Regions from separate parts of the Streptomyces sp. NPDC025651 genome, predicted to be linked through region 1. Evidence: riboswitches for the same ligand, from Rfam matches in the RefSeq annotation. Region 1 holds a riboswitch; each other region holds the start of a gene.
What was found. Region 1 has a riboswitch for cobalamin ahead of cobN (cobaltochelatase subunit CobN). Riboswitches for the same ligand answer to the same signal wherever they lie in the genome.
Positions count from the first base shown of each region.

Region 2: linked by a shared signal. The riboswitch ahead of ACZ4D5_RS12970 (energy-coupling factor ABC transporter permease) and the one ahead of cobN (cobaltochelatase subunit CobN) in region 1 are both predicted to bind cobalamin.
Region 3: linked by a shared signal. The riboswitch ahead of ACZ4D5_RS05405 (ABC transporter substrate-binding protein) and the one ahead of cobN (cobaltochelatase subunit CobN) in region 1 are both predicted to bind cobalamin.
Region 4: linked by a shared signal. The riboswitch ahead of metE (5-methyltetrahydropteroyltriglutamate--homocysteine S-methyltransferase) and the one ahead of cobN (cobaltochelatase subunit CobN) in region 1 are both predicted to bind cobalamin.

Region 1 covers NZ_JBVHLZ010000017.1:118,328-122,505, forward strand. The annotation lists gene cobN (cobaltochelatase subunit CobN) at 1-2,030, opposite strand, end outside; cobalamin riboswitch at 2,068-2,199, opposite strand; gene ACZ4D5_RS39785 (cobalamin biosynthesis protein CobG) at 2,320-3,615, shown strand; gene ACZ4D5_RS39790 (precorrin-8X methylmutase) at 3,612-4,178, shown strand, end outside.
Region 2 covers NZ_JBVHLZ010000003.1:161,860-166,037, reverse strand. The annotation lists gene ACZ4D5_RS12985 (PTS ascorbate transporter subunit IIC) at 1-237, shown strand, start outside; gene ACZ4D5_RS12980 (APH(3') family aminoglycoside O-phosphotransferase) at 377-1,180, shown strand; gene ACZ4D5_RS12975 (SMI1/KNR4 family protein) at 1,203-1,871, shown strand; cobalamin riboswitch at 2,031-2,214, shown strand; gene ACZ4D5_RS12970 (energy-coupling factor ABC transporter permease) at 2,245-2,958, shown strand; gene ACZ4D5_RS12965 (energy-coupling factor ABC transporter substrate-binding protein) at 2,958-3,347, shown strand; gene cbiQ (cobalt ECF transporter T component CbiQ) at 3,354-4,103, shown strand; gene ACZ4D5_RS12955 (energy-coupling factor ABC transporter ATP-binding protein) at 4,100-4,178, shown strand, end outside.
Region 3 covers NZ_JBVHLZ010000001.1:1,145,528-1,149,705, forward strand. The annotation lists gene ACZ4D5_RS05395 (hypothetical protein) at 31-249, shown strand; gene ACZ4D5_RS05400 (HAD family hydrolase) at 246-1,376, opposite strand; cobalamin riboswitch at 1,792-1,976, shown strand; gene ACZ4D5_RS05405 (ABC transporter substrate-binding protein) at 2,043-3,077, shown strand; gene ACZ4D5_RS05410 (FecCD family ABC transporter permease) at 3,086-4,178, shown strand, end outside.
Region 4 covers NZ_JBVHLZ010000003.1:135,838-140,015, reverse strand. The annotation lists gene aceB (malate synthase A) at 1-729, shown strand, start outside; gene ACZ4D5_RS12865 (3-hydroxybutyryl-CoA dehydrogenase) at 726-1,595, shown strand; cobalamin riboswitch at 1,644-1,865, shown strand; gene metE (5-methyltetrahydropteroyltriglutamate--homocysteine S-methyltransferase) at 2,032-4,178, shown strand, end outside.

The DNA.
Region 1 (4,178 bases):
AGGACGTGCAGGCCGTCGCGGATCTGGGCGTCCTTGATCTCGCAGAGCCAGCCGTCGACGTGCAGCAGGAAGTCGTCGAAGCCGTCGTCGTCCGGGCGGTCCTCGAGGCCCAGGTCGTGGTCGAGCTTCGCGGCCTGGATGAGCGTCCAGATCTGCGCGCGGATCGCCGGCAGCTTCGCCGGGTCCATGGAGCTGATCTGGGCGTACTCGTCGAGGAGTTGCTCCAGGCGCGCGATGTCTCCGTAGGAGTCGGCGCGCGCCATCGGCGGCACCAGGTGGTCGATGAGCGTGGCGTGCACGCGGCGCTTGGCCTGGGTGCCCTCGCCCGGGTCGTTGACCAGGAAGGGGTAGACGAGGGGGAGGTCGCCGAGCGCGGCGTCCGGGCCGCAGGCGGCCGACAGGCCCGCGTTCTTGCCCGGCAGCCACTCCAGGTTGCCGTGCTTGCCGAGGTGGATCATCGCGTCGGCGCCGAAGCCGCCGTCCGCCGCGGACGCCGCGATCCAGCGGTAGGCCGCCAAGTAGTGGTGCGAGGGCGGCAGATCGGGGTCGTGGTAGATCGCGATCGGGTTCTCGCCGAAGCCGCGCGGCGGCTGGATGAGGATCAGGAGGTTCCCGCGGCGCAGGGCGGCGAGCACGATGTCGCCCTCCGGGTCGCCGCCGTCGCCCACCCGGGACTTGTCGAGGAACATCTCGCCGGGCGGCGGGCCCCAGTGCCGCTCGACGGACTCGCGCAGCTCCTCGGGGAGCGTCGCGTACCAGCGCTTGTAGTCGGCGGCGGGGATGCGCACCGGGTTGGCGGCGAGCTGCTCCTCGGTCAGCCAGTCCTGGTCGTGGCCGCCCGCGTCGATCAGCGCGCGGATCAGCTCGTCGCCGTCGCCGGAGACGAGACCGGGAATCTCCTCGGTGGCCCCGAAGTCGTAGCCCTCGCCGATGAGCCTGCGCAGGAGTGCCACGGCGGAGGCGGGGGTGTCCAGGCCCACCGCGTTGCCGATGCGGGAGTGCTTGGTCGGGTAGGCGGACAGGACGAGCGCGAGGCGCTTGTCGGCGGCCGGGATGTGCTTGAGGCGTGCGTGGCGCACGGCGATTCCGGCGACCCGGGCCGCGCGCTCGGCGTCGGCGACGTACGCGGGAAGGCCGTCCTCGTCGATCTCCTTGAAGGAGAAGGGGACGGTGATGAGGCGCCCGTCGAACTCCGGCACGGCGATCTGGCTCGCGGCGTCCAGCGGCGAGACGCCCTCGTCGTTCTCCTCCCAGGCCGAGCGCGACCCGGTCAGGCAGAGCGCCTGCAGGATCGGCACGTCCAGGGCGGTCAGCGCGCCCGCGTCCCACGACTCGTCGTCACCGCCCGCGGAGGCCTCGGCCGGCTTGGTGCCGCCGGCCGCGAGGACCGTGGTCACGATGGCGTCGGCGGCGCGCAGCTCCTCGATCAGCTCGGGCTCGGGGGCGCGCAGCGAGGCCACGTACAGCGGCAGGGGCCGGGCGCCCGCGTCCTCGATCGCGCCGCACAGGGCGTCCACGAACGCGGTGTTGCCGCTCATGTGGTGGGCGCGGTAGTAGAGCACCGCCACGGTCGGGCCGTCCGTGCCGTCGGCGCGGGCGGCACGCTCCAGCGGGCCCCAGGAGGGGGCGGCCGCGGGCGGCTCGAAGCCGTGGCCGGTGAGCAGCACGGTGTCGGAGAGGAAGCGGGCCAGCTGCTCCAGGTTGGCGGGGCCGCCGTGCGCGAGGTAGGCGTGCGCCTCGGCGGCGATGCCGACGGGCACGGTCGAGGAGGCCATCAGCTGGGCGTCGGGCGCCTGTTCACCGGTGAGCACGACGACCGGGAGGCCGCTCGCGGTGAGCTGGTCGAGGCCGTCCTGCCAGGCGCGGACGCCGCCCAGGAGGCGTACGACGACGAGGTCGACGCCGTCGAGCAGCGCGGGCAGCTCGTCGAGGGCCAGGCGGGAGGGGTTGGCGAACCGGTAGTCGACCGGGCCTCCCGCCGCGCGGGCGCTGAGCAGGTCGGTGTCGGAGGTCGACAGCAGCAGAAGCATGCGGGCGCAGGCCTTCCTCGGGGTGTCCGCGCCCCGGGTGGTCGTATGGACGGCAGGAGTTCCTGGCTCACCCCACGTCGGTGGGGCTCACAGTGGCGGGACCGCGCCGGATTCGCACCGGGCTTCCTCCTTCGGGTCCTGGTGGACCCACGCCGTCGCTGGCGTCGACGGACCTGGCGGTCCGCCGCCTGCATAGTAAGTCCTGCCCGCGGTCGGCGGTGCGGCCACCTGCCAGGACGGCCCGTCTCGGGAGGCGACCGGCCGGATCCGCGTGGGTATGCTCGCCGCCATGCCGCCCACCCGAGCAACATCCCCAAAACAGGGCGAACCTCCCATACGTGACCGGGGTGACGCCTGCCCCGGAGCCCTGCGCCTGCACCGTGCCGACGACGGCCGCCTCGCCCGACTCCGCCTGCCCGGCGGTCTTCTGACGTCCCGTCAGGCCGAGGTCCTGGCCACTGCCGCGGAGCGTCTGGCGGACGGCGGCCTCAGCATCACCTCGCGCGGCAACATCGAGCTGCGCGGCCTCGGCGAGAGCTGCGGCGGCGACCTCTCCGCGCTGCTCTCGGGGGCGGGCCTGCTCCCCTCCGAACGGCACGAACGCGTCCGCAACGTGGTGGCGTCACCGCTGGCGGGAATCGACCGACTCGGCCATGGCGACGTGCAGTTGTGGGCCCGTGAGCTGGACGGACTCCTGTGCTCCGAGGAGTGGACCGCGGAGCTCTCGGGGCGCTTCCTGTTCGCCCTGGACGACGGGCGCGGGGACGTCGTCGGGCTCGGCGGCGATGTGACCTTGATCGCAGAATCGGGTGGCACCGCGGTCGTCCGCATCGGGGGACTGGCGTTCCGGGTCGCCGCGGCCGACGCCCCCCGCGCCGCGCTCACCGCCGCGGGCGCCTTCCTCGCCGCCGCGACCGCCGCGGGCAACGGCGCCTGGCGGGCGTGGGAGCTGCCCCGCGAACAGCGCGTGGACCTCGCCGGAGCACTGGAGCGCGCGGGCATCGACGCCGAGCGCGCCGAGCCGTGGTCCGTCAGCCGTAGCGCCCCGCAGGTGCCCGGAGTCGTCGGCGACGCCGTCGTCGTCCACGCCCCCCTCGGCCGCGTCACCGCCGCCCAGTGGCGGGCGCTCCTGCCGCTGCCCGCCGACGAACTGCGCGTCACGCCGTGGCGCGGCTTCGTCGTCCCCGGCTTCGCCGACGAGGCCGCGGCCCGCGAGCGCCTCGCCGTACTCGCCGACGCCGGGCACATCACCGACGCCGACTCGCCCTGGCTGGGCGTCGGCGCCTGCACGGGGCGCCCCGGCTGCGCCAAGTCCCTCTCCGACGTCCGTGCCGACGCCGTCCCCGGCCTCGGCGGCCTGCCCGTCCACTGGTCCGGCTGCGAACGGCGCTGCGGGCACCCGTGGGGCGACTGGGTCGACGTCCTCGCCACCGGCGACGGGAGTTACGAGGTGACGGTGCGCAGGGCCGGCGAGGACCGGGCGCCCGTCACCGGCGGCACTCTGACCGAGCAGGTCACCACGGCACGTACCACCACAAAACCGACGGCACCGACGGCACCGACGGCAACAACGGCCACGAGATGAGCGAGAGCACTGTGTTCGACTACGAGAAGGACGGCGCGGCCATCTACCGCGAGTCCTTTGCCACCATCCGCGCGGAGGCGGACCTCGGCGGCCTGCCCGCCGACGTCAGCCAGGTCGCGGTGCGGATGATCCACGCCTGCGGGATGGTCGACCTCGTGCGCGACCTCGCCTACAGCCCGCGCGTGATCGCCGACGCCCGCAAGGCGCTGCGCGACGGCGCGCCGATCCTGTGCGACGCGAACATGGTCGCGAGCGGCGTCACGCGCAAGCGGCTGCCCGCCGACAACGACGTGATCTGCACGCTCGCCGACCCGTCCGTGCCCGACCTCGCGCAGCGCATGGGCACCACCCGCAGCGCCGCCGCCCTCGAACTGTGGCGCGACCGCCTCGAAGGCTCCGTCGTCGCCATCGGCAACGCGCCCACCGCACTCTTCCGCCTCCTGGAGATGATCGAGGAGGGCGCGCCGCGTCCGGCCGCCGTCCTCGGCATCCCGGTCGGCTTCGTCGGCGCCGCCGAGTCCAAGGACGCGCTCGCCGAGCACGCCTCCGGCCTGGAGTACCTG
Region 2 (4,178 bases), on a different contig from region 1:
GGCGGGATCGTCCTGATGCTGCTGATCGGGGCGGCGATCCTGTTCGGCGCGATCGTCGTCCAGAAACGGGTCGTGGAGACCGGCTGGGACCCCGGCGCCCACCGCGACGCCCTGCTGCCTCCGGACGAGGTCCTGACGCCGGGTCCCGCCCAGGCCGCCGCCGGTTCCCCGGTGACGTACGCGAAGATCGCACCGCCGCGCGGGGCACCGAAGCCGCCTCCGCCGCCGGGCAGTTGACCCTCGCGCCAGGAGGCAGGTCCGGCGTCGCTCCTCGACCGGGGCACCCAAGTCCCGACCGGACGCCCAAGCCCCTGGAGCGAGGGGAGAGCCGGGAATATTGACTGGGGGACGCGGCGGACCGCCTGCCATCATGCCGATCATGAGCAGCGATCTGCGGCGGAGGTATGCCGCGTACCGATGGACCCGCGCGTCGGACGGCGCGTCGGGCGCCGAGGTGCACCACCTCACCGGAGCGGGTGCCCCCGACCTGTACGTGAAGGCCGCCCCCGTCACGTACGACGGCTCACCCCTGGACCTGTCGGGCGAGGCCGACCGCCTGGCCTGGCTGGCCGGGCGGGGCATCCCCGTGCCGCGCATCGTCGAGCGCGGCGCCGACGAGCGAGCGGCGTGGCTGGTGACCGAGGCGGTGCCCGGCAGGCCGGCGTCCGACGAGTGGCCCGAGGAGCAGCGGTCCGCGGTGGCCGATTCACTCGCCGGGCTCGCCGCCGCCCTGCACCGACTGCCCCTGGAGGACTGCCCGTTCGACCGTTCGCTCGCGGTCACGATGGAGCAGGCCGCGCGCAACACGGCCGAGGGCCTCGTGGACCTGGACGACCTCGACGAGGAGCGCGCCGGATGGACCGGGCGGCGCCTCCTCGACGAACTGCGCCGCACCCGCCCGGCGACGGAGGACCTGGTGGTCACCCACGGCGACTTCACTCCGGAGAACGTCCTGCTCGACCCGGACACCTGCCGCGTCACCGGAGTCGTCGACGTCGTCCGCCTCGGCAGGGCGGACCGCCACATCGATCTCGCCGTCGTCCTGCGGGAGTTGGCCACCGAGGAGGATCCGTGGTTCGGCGCCGCGTACGCGGAGCGGTTCCTCGCGCGATACGGCGAGCACGCGGCGGTCGACAAGGAGAAGCTGGACTTCTACCAGCTGCTCGACGAGTTCTTCTGATCCTTGCGAATACTGTGGGCGGATGTCTGATCGAACGGATGACGTGGGCGAGGCCGAGCGGGTCACCGCCGCGGTCACCGCCGCCTGGCAGCAGCTGACCGGCTGGCTGAGGGTGCACGCACCCACCTCGTACGCCTCTCTGCTGCCGCCCGCCCCGGAGGAGGAGATCCGCGCCGCCGAGGATGCGTCGAGGCACTGCCTCGGGTACGGGCTGCCCGTGGAACTGGTCGCCCTGTGGCGGCTGTGCGGTGGTGTGGAGCACCAGTACATCGAGGAGAACGAGGACGAGGGGGAGGTCGGATCCGGGGCCTTCCTCCCGGACGGGATCCTCTTGGCCCCCGCCGACGCGGTGCGCCCGCGGCTTCCCGGATACGGGGAGCCGCGCGACTACTGGGACGGCGCCCGGGTCGTGCCGTGGCTCACGTGCGACGAGGCCGGGCCCGAGTACGGCCAGTACGCGTCCGCGGCCGGTGTCGGCGGCTGGACGACGATGGACGGCCCCGCGACGGAGAACCCGGCCCATCCGTCGATCGCCGCCTATCTGGAGAGGGTTCACCGCACCTTGACCGTGGGACCCGCCGACCTGATGGGCCGCGACGTCCCCGGCACCGTCTGGGGCTGTCTCGTCTGGGACGACCCGGACGATCCGTCGCTGGACGACGCCCTCCCGTACTGGACGCCAGTCCACTGAGCGAGCAGGGCCCCCACCCCGAGGGTGGGGGGCCCTGGACGTTCGGGGCCGCAGCTCCTACGCATGGCCTCTGAGCAGGGGCGTACGCGGTGGTGGTGTGCGCTCGGGCGTGCCACCGCTGCGACCGCCGTGCAAGTTGTCAGGCAGATCAGTTGCGCACTAGTGTCACCACGCCTTGGTGAACGGGAAATCCGGTGTGATGCCGGTGCGGCCCTCGCCACTGTGATCGGGAAGTCCGGCTCCAGCCCTCGCGGCAGCCACTGGGTGCGCACGCACCCGGGAAGGCGGAGTCCGGTCGGTACGACCCGTCAGCCAGGAGACCGGCCAAGGCGCGTTGTCCATCCACGAGGTGCTGGAGAGGGTCTGCTGAGCCATGCACATAGCCGAGGGTTTCCTCCCGCCGGCGCACGCGATCGCCTGGGGCGTAGCGTCCGCGCCGTTCGTCGTCCACGGAGTCCGCTCCCTGACGCGTGAAGTCAAGGAACACCCGGAGAGCACCCTGCTCCTGGGCGCGTCCGGTGCCTTCACCTTTGTCCTGTCCGCCCTGAAGATCCCGTCCGTGACGGGCAGTTGCTCGCACCCCACGGGAACCGGGCTCGGAGCCATCCTGTTCCGGCCACCGATCATGACGGTGCTCGGCACCATCACCCTGCTCTTCCAGGCCCTGCTGCTCGCCCACGGTGGGCTCACCACGCTGGGCGCCAACGTGTTCTCCATGGCGATCATCGGGCCCTGGGCCGGATACGCCGTCTACCGGCTCCTCAAGCGGTACGACGTGCCGCTGATGGTCGCCGTGTTCTTCGGCGCGTTCGTCGCCGACCTGTCGACGTACTGCGTCACCAGCGTCCAGCTGGCCCTGGCCTTCCCCGACCCCAGCAGCGGATTCATCGGCGCCCTGGGCAAGTTCGGAGGCATCTTCGCCGTCACGCAGATCCCCCTCGCCGTCAGCGAGGGACTCCTCACCGTCCTGGTGATGCGGCTGCTCGTGCAGTCCAGCAAGGGCGAGCTGACGCGGCTCGGCGTGCTGCTGCAGGGCAAGCGGCCGGCCGCGGAGAAGCAGGAGACGAAGACGGAGGCCAGCGCCTGATGAACCGCAACACGAAGATCAACATCCTGCTCCTCGCCGTCGTCGCCGCGCTCGCGGTGTTCCCGCTGGTGTTCGGCCTCGGCGACCACAAGGAGGAGCCGTTCACCGGTGCCGACGCGCAGGCCGAGACGGCGATCACCGAGATCGAGCCGGACTACGAACCGTGGTTCTCGCCGCTGTACGAACCGCCGTCCGGTGAAGTCGAATCCGCGCTGTTCGCCCTCCAGGCGGCCATCGGCGCCGGCGTCCTCGCGTACTACTTCGGGCTGCGCCGAGGGCGACGCCAGGGGGAGGAGCGTGCGCTGAGGTCGCAGGACGCGCCGAAGGAGGACACCGCCGAACGGCAGGGCGACGCGGTGGACGCCCGGTCCGACCACGAACAGGTCTGATCGGGCGTGCTGCCCATCGACGCGGCGGCGCACAGCAGTCACTGGCGCCGCCGTCACCCCGTCGACAAGGCCGTACTCGGGCTCGGGCTCACCGTCCTCGCGATCTCCCTGCCGCCCTGGCCGGGAGCCGCCCTGGTGGTGGTCGCCGCACTCGCCGTGCTGCTCGGGCCCGCGGGCGTGCCGCCCCGCAAACTGTGGCGCGCCTACCGGGTGCCGCTCGGCTTCTGCGTCACCGGCGCCCTGACCCTCCTCGTCCAACTCGGCGGCCCCGACGGCTTCGTGGCGCTCGCCGACGACGGCCCCGCGCGCGCGGGCGGTCTGCTCCTGCGGACCTCGGCGGCCTCGCTCGGCGTGCTCCTCTTCGCCTTCACCACACCGATGTCGGACCTGCTGCCCCGCCTGGTGAAGGCCGGCGTGCCCGCACCGGTCGTGGACGTGGCGCTGGTGACGTACCGGATGAGCTTCCTGCTCCTGGACTCCATGAGTCGCATCCGGCAGGCGCAGGCGGCCCGGCTCGGCCACACCACGCGGGCCGCCACCTGGCGCTCGCTCGCGGGCCTCGGCGCCACCGCGTTCGTGCGGGCCTTCGACCGGGCGAGCCGGCTGCAGGCCGGGCTCGCCGGACGCGGCTACGACGGCACCCTGCGGGTCCTCGTGCCCGAGGCCCGGATCTCGCGGGCCTTCGTCGCGGCTAGCGCGGCGCTGCTCGTGGGCCTCGCGGCCCTCACCCTCGTACTCGAAAGGTTCCTGCCATGAGCGAGCCGCGTGCCCTTCGCGAGCCGGGCGCCCCCAGCGGGCCGAGCGGCCCCCTGGTCTCCCTGCGTGCGGCCT
Region 3 (4,178 bases), on a different contig from region 1:
CACCGGCGCGGTCCCGCCGAGCGTGTGGCGGTGGCGAGCGCCGCGGGGCACGGTGTCGTCGTGGTGCAGGGCACCGACCCCCTGGAGGAGACCGGCCCCGGATCCGAGAGCGACATGCTCGGGCGCGGCCTGCTCCCCGCGGGCGACCTGGACGCGCCGAAGGCCGGACTCCTGCTGCACGCCCTGCTCGCGGACGGCGCCGACCGTGCCCAAGTGGCCGACGCCTTCCGGGCGTTGACCGACCGCTAGCCGATCTGGTCCGGGGTGACCGTCAGCCAGCGCTTGTCGGCGGTCACCTTCTGGCCCAGCTCCCGCTGGCGCTGCGCGTTCTTCTTCTTCATCCCGTCGAGCTGCTTCATGTACGCGTCCTTGCGGTTGACCCAGACCCGTACGCCGCCGTGCTCCACGTCCGCGGAGTGGAACAGCATCGGGCCGTCGCTGACCGGGGTGTCACCGGCGGCGAGGAGCGGCTTCCTCCACTCGTCGATGTACGTGTTGATCGCCGCGGGCTTGCCCTCGTACCAGGTCAGCGGCGCCCACAGGTTCGGCGTCAGCTCGCGCTCGCCGAGCTTCTCGCGGTCCTTCTCGCCGAAGCGGCCCTCGGCGATCTCCTTGCGGGAGGTGGTCACTTCACCCGTCTTGCGGTCCTTGAGCTGCATGGAGACGCCGATGACGTTCTGCGGCTTCACGCCGTAGCCGTACTTCGGGTCGCCGAGGACCATGCGCACCAGGTCCTCGGCGGCCGCGCTGACCACGTACACCTCGATGCCGTGCGAGCGCAGCGTCTTGTAGAGCTGCTGCATGCCGCGCGAGAACTCCGGCGCCTTCACCTCGGTCTTCGTGAGCTTCCCGCCCTCGTAGTACTCGGCGGGGATCGGCTTCTTGTACGCCAGGAGCTCGTCGACGTACCCCTTGAGCTCGTTCAGCGTGAAGCCGGAGAAGATCTGCGCGGCCCACGGGTAGCAGACCTGGTCGTCCACCTCGCACAGCCGGTTGTAGTAGCTGTAGAGGCTCTCCTTGTGCCCGGCCTTGTCCTTGAAGGGGATGACCTTCAGGGACGGGTCCATCGTCTTGCGGGTCAGGACGCCCTTCATCTCCAGGAACGGCAGCAGCGACTCTTCGAGGTCGTTGCGGTATGTCGTGTTGTCCGCGTCGAACACGGCGTACGCGCCCTTGTGGTCGTTCTTCGCGATGACCTTGCCGAGCTGCTTCGCGACGGGCTTCGGCCAGTGCGACAGCTCACGGGCGGTGGCCGCCGAGGTGTCGGCGGCGCCGGCCTCGCTCGTCGGCCACAGCGTGCTGCCCGCGAGGACGGCGGCGGCCAGCGCGCCCGTGGTGCCGATGACGGCCAGCTTGCCCTTTGCCCGTACTGCCATGTCTCTACGTCCCTGCCGTTCCCTGAGAGCGATGCGCGGCCCCGTCCGGAGCGGCGCGCAATGCTATGGGGCGACGCCGGCATTTCCCATGATCGAAGTCACCGTGCGCAGGGGGCATGGGGCAGGGGAACACGGGTAGCCGAAGCGGACGCCGGGACGGTGCGGGGCGACCGTGTGCGAGAGCCCTGCGCGGGGCTCGCGTGCCGGACTCACGTGCCGGGTTCGCGTGCCGGGCCGCCAGGCCGAGGACGCCCTGTACGCGAAGCTGACCGCGGCGGGCGTGCGGATCGCGGGCGAGACGAGGACAAGCCGTACGGCAGCCGGGAGTTCGGCACCCTCGATCCGGCGGGAAACCGCTGGTCGTTCGGCACCTACCGGGGCGAGCCGAGGCCCGGGCCGACCCTCTGGACAGGCGTGATAACTTGCGCAAGCCAGTCAAACCCACACCTGGGCCAGGGAATCCGGTGAGAATCCGGAACTGACGCGCAGCGGTGAGGGGGACGGGCGGGGCCACGGCCACTGGGCGTCTTCGGACGCCTGGGAAGGCGCCCCGCCCGGCCGATCCCGAGTCCGAAGACCTGCTGGCGCCTCCGCTCGCACACCGGGCGGCGGAGGTCGTGACGCAGGCCAGGCTCCGCGTATGAGCCGTGAGACTCAAGGGATCACGTGTCCTCGAAGAACCGCCGTATACGTACGTTCGCCCTGCTCGGCGCCGGAGCGCTCGCACTCACCGCGTGCGGCGGCTCCGCGGAGAAGACGGCGGGCAAGGACGCGAAGGGCTATCCCGTGACGGTCGCCTCCTGCGGCAAGGAGGCCGAGGTCGAGGCGCCGCCGCGGCGGGCCGTCTCCCTGGACCAGGGATCCACCGAGATCCTGCTCTCGCTCGGCCTCGCCGACCGCATGGTGGGCACCGGCACGTGGACCGACCCGGTCCTGAAGAACCTGGCCGAGGACAACGCGAAGGTGGAGCGGCTCTCCGACCGCTACCCGGCACTGGAGAAGGTCCTCTCCAAGGAGCCCGACTTCGTCAGCGCGTCCTTCCTCTACACGGTCGGCAAGGGCGGCGTCGCCGACCGGATGAAATTCACCGAACTCGGCGTCCCCGTCTATGTCTCGCCCACCGACTGCGCGGGCAAGGACAACGACGGCGGCGGCGACGGCAAGCGCGTCAGGACGCTGACCATGGACACCGTCTACGGCGAGGTGCGGGACCTGGCGAAGGTCTTCGGGGTCGAGAAGCGCGGCGAGAGGCTGATCGATGAGCTGAAGGGCCGGACAGCGAAGGCCACGAAGGACATCGACGCCTCCGACGTGACGCTCCTGTACTGGTTCGCCAACTCCGACGCCCCGTACATGGCGGGCTGCTGCGGCGCCCCCGGGATCATCACCCGCGAGCTCGGCGCGAAGAACGTCTTCGACGACACGCGCGAGGAATGGCCGCAGATCAACTGGGAGACGGTCGCCGACCGCGACCCCGACGTCCTCGTCATCGGCGACCTCACGCGCAAGTCGCAGTCCGCGGAGAGCGCCGATGCGAAGATCAAGTTCCTGGAGACCAACCCGGCGACGAGGAACCTGACCGCCGTGAAGAAGAAGCGCTACGTCCTGCTGAGCGGCCAGGCCATGAACCCCACGATCCGCACGGTCGACGGCGTCGAACAAGTGGCGGCGGGTCTACGGAAGTTCGGACTGACGAAGTGACGCCCGGCATGCGGGGCGAGCCCTCGCGCCCGCCGACGTCCACGGCGGGCGACGCGGCCGCGCCGGCGCGCGGTGCCGCTGCGGCGGCTGACGCGGTCGCGGCCCGGGGCGTCGGCTCGGTGTCCGAGGCCGCCCCCGCACCCGCCGTCCCGCCGGTCGCGTCTGCCGTCCCGCCGGTTGTATCTGCTGTCCCGCCGGTCGCGTCTGCCGTCCCCTCGGCCGCACCCGCCCTCCCTCCGGCCGCACCCGCCCTCCCCTCGGTCCCCGGTGTCCTGCGGCAAGGGCTGCTGTGGCTCGGGGGCCTCGGGGTGCTCGTGGTGTCCGTGGCCGTTGCCGTCACCATCGGGCCCGCGGACATCTCCGTGCCCGACGTGTGGTCCGCCGTCGCCGCGCACCTGGGGTGGGGCGAGGCGCGGCTCACGCCGATCAGGGACGGCATCGTGTGGAACCTGCGGATGCCCCGCACCCTGCTCGCCGCGGTCTGCGGCGCCGGGCTCGCGGTCTGCGGGGCCGTCATGCAGTCCCTGCTCCGCAACCCCCTCGCCGACCCCTTCGTGCTCGGGGTGTCGTCCGGGGCGTCCACCGGAGCCGTCGCCGTCGTCGTCCTCGGCGTCGGCGGGGGAGCGCTGTCGGTCTCGGCCGGTGCCTTCGTGGGCGCGCTCTGCTCGTTCGCCCTGGTGCTGCTGCTCAGCCACACCCTGGGCGGCACGACGGACCGGGTCGTCCTGTCCGGCGTCGCGGCCATGCAGCTCTTCTCCGCGCTGACGTCGTTCGTCATCCTCGCGGCGGGCGACGCGGAGACCACGCGCGGCGTCATCTTCTGGCTGCTCGGCTCGCTCAGCGGGGTCGGCTGGACGGACGTGTGGCTGTGCGGGGCGGTGCTCGCCACGGCGCTGCTGATCTGCCTGTCCCACGCCCGCACGCTGGACGCCTTCGCGTTCGGCCAGGAGGCGGCGGCGACCCTGGGCGTCCGGGTGGCCCGCACCCGCCTCGTCCTGCTCTGCACGACCGCGCTGCTGACCGCGGCCCTGGTCAGCTCGGCGGGCGCCATCGGCTTCGTCGGCCTGGTCCTGCCGCACGCGGCCCGCGCGATCGTCGGCT
Region 4 (4,178 bases), on a different contig from region 1:
CACCGCACCGACTTCCTGCTGCCGGACCGCGCCAAGGTCACCATGGCCGCGCCCTTCATGCGCGCCTACACCGAACTGCTCGTGCGCACCTGCCACCGGCGCGGCGCCCATGCCATCGGCGGCATGGCCGCCCACGTGCCGGGCAGGGACCCGGCCGTCAACGAGGCCGTGTTCGCGAAGGTGCGGCTCGACAAGGAGCGCGAGGCCGAGGACGGCTTCGACGGCTCCTGGGTCGCCCACCCCGGCCTGGTGCCCGTGTGCCGGGAGGTCTTCGACGCCGTCCTCGGCACGAGAGCCCACCAACTCGACCGGGGCAGGGACGACGTGGAGGTCACGGCCCAGGACCTGCTGTCGGTGCGGCGCGTCAGCGGGCCGCCGACCCCCGAGGGCGTGCGCGCCAACATCGCCGTTGCGCTCGGTTACTTCGCCGCCTGGCTGCGCGGGCAGGGCGCCGTCGCCCTGGACGGGCTGATGGAGGACGCGGCCACCGCGGAGATCGCCCGCGTGCAGGTCTGGCAGTGGCTGCGGCACCGCGTCATCGACCGCGAAACGGTACGGCGTCTGCTCGACGACGAGCTCGCCGCCCTGGGCGCCGCCTACCCGTGGGCGCCCCTCGACGACATCCGCGCGCTCTTCGAACACACCGCCCTCAGCGGCGAGTTGCCGCTGTTCTTCACCCCCGATGCCTACTCCCGGCACCTCGTGCGGCAGGCGGAGGCACCGGCATGAGCGAGAGCATTCGACGCGTCGGCGTGGTCGGCGGCGGGCAGATGGGCGCGGGCATAGCCGAGGTGTGCGCGCGAGCGGGCCTGGACACCGTGGTGTGCGAGGCGGACGCCGTGGCCGCCCTCGCGGCACGCGACCGGGTCGAGGCCTCCCTGGAGCGCGCCGTGCGGCGCGGCAAGCTGGCCGGGGACGCGGCGCGCGGCGCGCTCGCCCGCATGACGTTCACCGGCAGTCTGGAGGACCTGGCCGACCGCCAGCTGGTCGTCGAGGCCGTCGTGGAGAACCAGGACGCCAAGACCGAGGTCTTCGCCGCCCTCGACAAGATCGTCGAGGACCCGGAGGCGATCCTCGCGACCAACACCTCCTCGCTCCCCGTGATGCGGCTCGGCATGGCGACCACCCGCGCGGACCGGGTCGTGGGCCTGCACTTCTTCAACCCCGTGCCGGTGCTGCCGCTGGTGGAGCTCGTCACCTCCCTGCACACCGCGCCCGCAACGGCCCGCCGCGCCGAGGAGTTCGCCGCGGCGACGCTGGGCAAGAGCGTCATCCGCTCCCGCGACCGCTCGGGCTTCGTCGTCAACGCCCTGCTGATCCCGTACCTCCTGTCGGCGATCCGCATGGCGGAGTCCGGCTTCGCCACCGCCGAGGACATCGACACCGGCATGGAACTGGGCTGCGCCCACCCGCTGGGCCCGCTGAAGCTCGCGGACCTGATCGGCCTGGACACCGTCGTCTCGATCGCCGAATCGCTGTACGACGAGTTCCGCGAACCGCTGTACGCCCCGCCGCCACTGCTGCAACGGATGGTGGAGGCAGGGCTGTTGGGCCGGAAGTCGGGACGCGGATTCCATGCGTACGGCGAGGACTGACGTCGCGTACGCCACAAGCTGACGTCGTCACGTGCGGCGATGTCCGATAGGCTGATCCACGCAGCTGGTTCGCCCCGTCAGCCAGGCGGGAGGCGTCGCAAGAGGGAACCCGGTGGGAATCCGGGACTGCCCCGCAGCGGTGAGCGGGAACGACCGCCGTCATACGCACTGGGTCCGACAGACAGGACCTGGGAAGCGACGGCCACTAGGTGTCTCGTACGACGAGACGTGCCCGCGAGTCCGAAGACCTGCCAACTGCCCGTGCACGGACCACCCGTGCGCGGACATCCCGGTGACCTCGTGGGCGGGTCGGCGTACATATCAGGCGGACGACCGCGCCTTGCCGCGCGAGGCCGTACCCGCCCGGTTCGTCACCCCTTCGCGCTCTCGTCCCGTCGCCGGGATCTCAGGGATTCATCTCGCGAAGGAGATCTCCGTGACCGGCAAGACCGCAGCCGCGGCAGCACGGGCCACCGTGTACGGCTACCCCCGCCAGGGCCAGAACCGCGAACTGAAGAAGGCCGTCGAGGGCTACTGGAAGGGCCGCGTCACCGCCGACGCCCTCCGGACGACCGCCGCCGAACTCCGCGGCGCCAACTGGCGGCAGCTGGCCGAGGCCGGCATCCACGAAGTGCCCACCGGGGACTTCTCGTACTACGACCACGTCCTGGACACCACCGTCATGGTGGGCGCCGTCCCCGCGCGCCACCGCGCCGCCGTCGACACCGACGCCCTGGACGGCTACTTCGCCATGGCCCGCGGCACCCAGGACGTGGCGCCGCTGGAAATGACCAAGTGGTTCGACACCAACTACCACTACCTCGTCCCCGAGTTGGGCCCGGACACGGTGTTCACGGCCGACTCCACCAAGCAGGTCGCCGAGCTCAGGGAGGCCCTCGCCCTCGGCCTGGCCGCACGGCCCGTCCTGGTCGGCCCGGTCACCTACCTCCTGCTCGCCAAACCCGCCCCGGGCGTCGCCGCCGACTTCGACCCGCTCACCCTCCTGGACCGGATCCTGCCGGTGTACGCCGAGGTCCTCGCCGACCTGCGCGCGGCGGGCGCGGAGTGGGTCCAGCTGGACGAGCCCGCCCTCGTCCAGGACCGCACCCCGGCCGAACTGAACGCCGCCGCGCGCGCCTACCGCGACCTCGGCGCCCTCACCGACCGGTCGAAGCTGCTGGTGGCGACGTACTTCGGGCGGCTCGGCGACGCGCTGCCCGTCCTCGCCAAGGCTCCGGTCGAAGGCCTCGCTCTCGACTTCACCGAGGCCGGCACCGCCAACCTGGACGCCCTGGCCGAAGTCGGCGGACTCCCCGACAAGCGGCTGGTCGCCGGCGTGGTCAACGGCCGCAACATCTGGGTCAACGACCTGGAGAAGTCCCTGTCCACCCTCGGCACCCTGCTCGGCCTCGCCGACCGGGTCGACGTGTCGGCGTCCTGCTCCCTGCTGCACGTGCCCCTCGACGCCACGGCGGAGCGGGACATCGAGCCGCAGATCCTGCGCTGGCTCGCCTTCGCCCGCCAGAAGACCACCGAGATCGTCACCCTCGCCAAGGGCCTTGCCCAGGGCACCGACACGATCGCCGCCGAACTGGCCGCCAACCGCGCCGACCTGGCTTCGCGCGCCGGCTCGCCGATCACCCGCGACCCCGCCGTGCGGGACCGCGCCGCCGCCGTCACCGAAGGCGACGCCCGCCGCTCCCAGCCGTACGCCGAACGGGCCGCGGCCCAGCGGGCCCACCTCGGCCTGCCCCTGCTGCCGACCACGACCATCGGGTCCTTCCCGCAGACCGGCGAACTGCGCACCGCCCGCGCCGACCTGCGCGCGGGCCGGATCGACACGGCCGGCTACGAGGAGCGCATCAGGGCCGAGATCCAGGAGGTGATCTCCTTCCAGGAGAAGGCCGGTCTGGACGTCCTCGTGCACGGCGAGGCCGAACGCAACGACATGGTCCAGTACTTCGCCGAACAGCTCACCGGCTACCTCGCCACGCAGCACGGCTGGGTCCAGTCCTACGGCACGCGCTACGTCCGCCCGCCGATCCTCGCGGGCGACATCTCCCGCCCGGAGCCCATGACGGTGCGCTGGACGACGTACGCCCAGTCCCTGACGGGCCGCCCGGTCAAGGGCATGCTCACCGGTCCCGTCACCATGCTCGCTTGGTCCTTCGTCCGCGACGACCAGCCGCTCGGCGACACCGCGCGCCAGGTCGCCCTCGCCCTGCGCGACGAGGTGAACGACCTGGAGGCGTCCGGGAGTTCGGTGATCCAGGTCGACGAGCCCGCCCTGCGCGAGACGCTGCCGCTGCGGGCTGCCGATCGCCCGGCCTATCTGGCGTGGGCCACGGAGGCCTTCCGGCTCAGCACCGGCGGCGTACGCCCGGACACACAGATCCACACCCACATGTGTTACGCCGAGTTCGGGGACATCGTCCAGGCCATCGACGACCTCGACGCCGACGTGATCAGCCTGGAGGCGGCCCGCTCCCACATGCAGGTCGCCCGTGAACTGGCCGCACACGGCTACCCGCGCGAGGCGGGACCCGGCGTCTACGACATCCACTCCCCACGCGTGCCGAGCGC